DNA from 2 places in the Corynebacterium sp. c7Ub_26 genome. Region 1 is predicted to be linked to the other one. Evidence: riboswitches for the same ligand, from Rfam matches in the RefSeq annotation. Region 1 holds a riboswitch; the other holds the start of a gene.

The links. A riboswitch is a leader RNA that binds a small molecule or an ion and turns the genes downstream of it on or off. The one in region 1 is predicted to bind cobalamin.
Region 2: linked by a shared signal. The riboswitch ahead of metE (5-methyltetrahydropteroyltriglutamate--homocysteine S-methyltransferase) and the one ahead of ACWORE_RS10345 (CbtB domain-containing protein) in region 1 are both predicted to bind cobalamin.

What each region holds. Positions count from the first base shown of each region.
Region 1 covers NZ_JBSNBL010000007.1:59,855-62,058, forward strand. The annotation lists gene ACWORE_RS10340 (CbtA family protein) at 224-1,075, opposite strand; gene ACWORE_RS10345 (CbtB domain-containing protein) at 1,129-1,374, opposite strand; cobalamin riboswitch at 1,634-1,867, opposite strand; gene ACWORE_RS10350 (rhomboid family intramembrane serine protease) at 1,975-2,204, opposite strand, start outside.
Region 2 covers NZ_JBSNBL010000004.1:28,906-31,109, reverse strand. The annotation lists gene metE (5-methyltetrahydropteroyltriglutamate--homocysteine S-methyltransferase) at 1-1,185, opposite strand, end outside; cobalamin riboswitch at 1,222-1,497, opposite strand; gene ACWORE_RS07555 (ATP-binding cassette domain-containing protein) at 1,588-2,204, shown strand, end outside.

The DNA.
Region 1 (2,204 bases):
CCACCATACGGTGGTGCTACTTCTCACAATAAGGTCTTCGTCGTTTGTCTGCAAGCTATGTTGGCGCCTAAATAACTGTGTACCGGCCGGTATCGGAACAGACAGGTCACAAATCCCGATGAACCCACAGATATACCGGTACACACGACATATCTACCAATATGACAACGCGTAGCTACGTATTGCACTACATAGCTACGCGGAACGGTTGTGAGGTCTAAATTTAGGCTGCGACTTTTTCTTTTTCAGCCTGAAGGGCGGCCTTATTAATAGCCTTCTTCGACACCAAGGCCGTGCCAAATCCAATCACACCCCAGAGGATGCATTGGGCCATGAATGAGTAGAGACGGTAATAATACAAATCATCCGCTGGGAACCCTGGATACACAATCTTCCCATCCGAGTCTCTCAGGGGAAGAGGTGTCTCGGAATTATGTCGACCAAGTTCATCAATGTTGGCCTGCAGGTGCCCCAAGGGTGGAAGTAACCGGCTAAACGCGTACATTATGACTGCAAAAACAACTGCGGAGATGAGGAAAGCAACCCATGAATCCATGCGCGCGGACAGAACCTTGTGCAGGAAAACAACCCCGATCATGACGACCACAGACGCGACAATCATCGTGAGGAAAAGCCACGTGCGCTGTTTAATCGTATCCGGGTTACCGACAGCCGGCGGATTCGACGGGTACTTCAAGCATGGCACGACATAGAGGCAGGCAAACATCGCGGCTGCAACCCCAATAGCCGCGCCCCGGATGTTGGTCGGCTTGGCGTATCGGAGGTAAAGGCTGAACACTACCGCGTATAGCAAGCCTAGGGCTAGCCCCATAAGGACCATGCCAGTACCGATACCCACGGTCGATTGAATTGTGCGGCTGAACAGTTCAGTCTCATCGCCACCAGTGGCGATACCAGCGGCTTTATCGAGGGCTTCTTGGGCTTCGTCACGTCCACTTTCATAATCAATGGCCCGACCGGTGATTGGCTCCGCCCACAGCCTGGCGAAAATGAACGACAAAAGTCCGGCAAGTAAACCGAAACCCCCGCAACGTAGAACGAATTGGCGTTCCATTTTTAACTCCAAATACGGGCGTCCACCAAGGCAAACTGGTGATGACGCGAAGATTAGTGGCAGGGGAATCCCAAGAAGTGGCGGGAATCGTGTACCCACTCATGAATGTGCATGTCGTTACCAAAGACACTGGTAGCCCCCTGGTCAATACCAACGAAGTAGTACACCAACAGGCCAATAACCAATGCAGAGAATAACCACACAAATGACGAAGGAACATCGATGGCTTCTGCAAGCGAACGTGCCGACGTGCGAGATGCGGAGGTTGGCTGAGCGGCATGAAGTGATGAATCAGTCATAAAGAACACTTCCTCTTCCGGAAAAAATGTGTATTCCTACGCGAGTGTAGACCTCAATACTGAAAGTGAAGAAACGCCCTGGCATACGAGACCACGCGCCTGCCTGGGCGTTCCCTTATGGAGTAACAACACTAGATGAAAAGAATTATCCTAGTTTGAGAAATTTGTGATGGGCGTGAACTAATCTCCGCCTACTTTCACAAGAGAAAAATATAAATCAGCCAACAGCAGCAACTCCTTTTGATATGACGCGTAACAAAGAAAGTAAATACAAAACGCGAGTATCTGGCTGCTTCGTTAGGCACAATCACAAACTGAAGTTTTCACCCCAGCGGATCCAATAATTGGGCTGTCTCTTCCTGGAACGACCAGGTTGACCAGGCGTACTACCCAACCGCTAACGAAGTCACAGTGGCGCGACCGCCCCGGATTCTCACCGGGTTCCTCATCGTCTTGTACATACCAACTCTAGACCCTATCCCCGCCTTTTGGTAACCCAGATGCTAATTTTCACCGGTAAACCCACCCAATTCGAACAATTACCCCGGGATCGTGCCCGTCGGGATCAGATGCTCCAGCGCTCTTGAAGGTGCAGTGCCCTCAAACACCAAAAGCGGAGTGAACCTGTGCGATGTAAACCACCATCGCTCCACAACCGACCACAAACACAGCTACCGACGCTGACAGTCGCGCGATAAGCCTTCGCTGCAACCCACCGGCACCCATCATGGGGCCTCCAGCACCACCGAGCAATGAGGCGCCATTCGACATCGAGCCAACACCGTGCGCCATACCCGCAGTGCCTAGACCAGCAGCGACGAACCGTCCCA
Region 2 (2,204 bases), on a different contig from region 1:
AGGTTCGGAGCTGCTTTCTTGCGCGTCGGTGCCGTCGGCGTTGCGCCCGAGGCGATACGGGACATGGAGGAGGGAGCACGACGTCGAGGCCACCACCGGCCCGCGCTCGGCTAGTTCTTTGAGCGTGCGCAACGCTTGTTCGATATCGGTGCGCCAGACGTTGCGGCCATTGACAATTCCCGCGACGAGTGTTTCCTCGCCTGTCCATGCATCGAGCCAGGACGGGACGGCGTCATCTTGTGCCGCGTCCCCGCGGGCGTTGCTACTGCTGGTGGCGCTCCGCGTGGGGGTTTGTTGGCTCGGTATGAGGTCGACGGCGATGCCGTTGACGCCAGTGCCCTTCAGCGCAGCGAGGGCATGATCGCCGGGGCCGAAGTAGGTGGCGGCGAGCAGTTTGACGTCGGCTTTTCCGGCTGCCTCGGCGAGCTTCGTGTAGGCGGACCGGACGCGATCGGCATCGGCGTCGGTGACGTCGCACGTCAATTGCGGCTCGTCCAGCTGCACCCATTCCACCCCGGTGGCACCCAAGCGCGTGATGAATTCCACATAGGCATCGATCAGCGGTTGCCACAGGCCGTCGAGGTCATCGTCGGCTGCGTGGTCAGCCAAGGTCAGATAGGTGAACGGGCCGACTAACACGGGTCGCACGTTGGCGGTCTTCAGCAGCTCGGTGACGTCGGCAAGAAAATCGTCGATAGTCAGATCAAACTTCGTGTCGACGCTGAGCTCAGGAACGATGTAGTGGTAGTTGGTGTCGTACCACTTGGTCATTGCCGACGGGGGAAGATCCGACGTCCCGCGGGCGGTGGCGAAGCGACGATCAACATCGCGCGGTAGTCGATCGGGTATCGACATCGTTGGCTCACGGTCGGGGATTGTGTGGTCGGGGATTGTGTTGAATCGTGCGGGGAGGACGCCGAGGTAGGCGCTCATGTCCAGCACGGCGTCGTAGTAGCTGCGTCCCAAGGTGGGAACGGATGCCATGCCGGCTGAGGCGAGGTTCTGTGTGTATTTCGTAGTGAGTTCCCAGGCAGTGCGGGCCAGGTGGGAAGCATGTTCTTGGGCTGACCGCTCGTGGGCTGCATCCTCTCCACCCGCTGATCCCGATTTCCAGTATTTTTCGCAAGCGCGTTTGAGTTCGCGGCGTGGACCGATGCGTGGCACGCCAAGTGTTGTGAATGTCATTCCTGATCCTCGTCAGTGGTGGACACACGGGCCCGGCGGGCTCCGCGACGATAAGCAGGTATTCGGACTCGTGAGCACTCCGCTGGCGCCTGATTGGGTGCGCTGTTCCTGATGGCCGTGAGGGTGTGGTCATCCGGGGCGGAACCTGATTGACACTGCTTCCCAGTTCTCTCCGGGGCGGGGAGGTCACCAGTGCATCATCGTGTCGTTTGGTTTTCTCACATACCGCTGCGGGACAGTTCCGGATTCTCACCGGATTCCCTGGGTTTTCTGCTCCACGAGAGGGCCAATGCCATTCGCGGGGCAGAAGAACTTATCGCGTTATCTATCGTAAACGGTGGGATGACGTGGCGTACGCAGTGGCGCGGATCACTCGCGGCATTAGGAAACCTTTTTAGACCTATGGGTGCAACTACAGTGAAGAGGGTGGCTACTCAGAACACGTCGACACGAACTGCAGCCCCTTCAGCCGGCGCTCATTCAAACAGTGCTCAGCAATTGCACGATGTCATTCGCGTCGTCGGGGCGTCGGAAAACAATTTGCGCCATGTCACCGTCGATATCCCGAAACGGAAGCTCACCGTTTTTACCGGTGTGTCGGGGTCGGGCAAGAGTTCGCTGGTGTTCGGCACGATCGCCGCGGAGGCGCAGCGCAGCATTAACGAGACGTATAACGCGTTTGTGCAGGGGTTTATGCAAGCTCCCAGCAGGCCCGACGTTGATCGTATTGAGGGGATCACGGCGGCCATCAGTGTGGATCAGTCGTCGTTGGGTGGTGGTCCGCGGTCCACCGTCGGCACTGTTACCGATGCTTTGGCTTATTTACGGTTGTTATTTAGCCGTGTTGCCGAACCTCATATTGGTGGGCTTAAGGCATATTCATTTAATCAGCCGACGGTGACGGGCGGCGGCGCAATCAAGAAAGCGGGGCAGAAAAAAGGTAAGGCCAAACGGTTCACTGTGATCGGCGGGCAATGCGTGACCTGCGAAGGCATGGGAACTGTCACTGATTTAAAGTT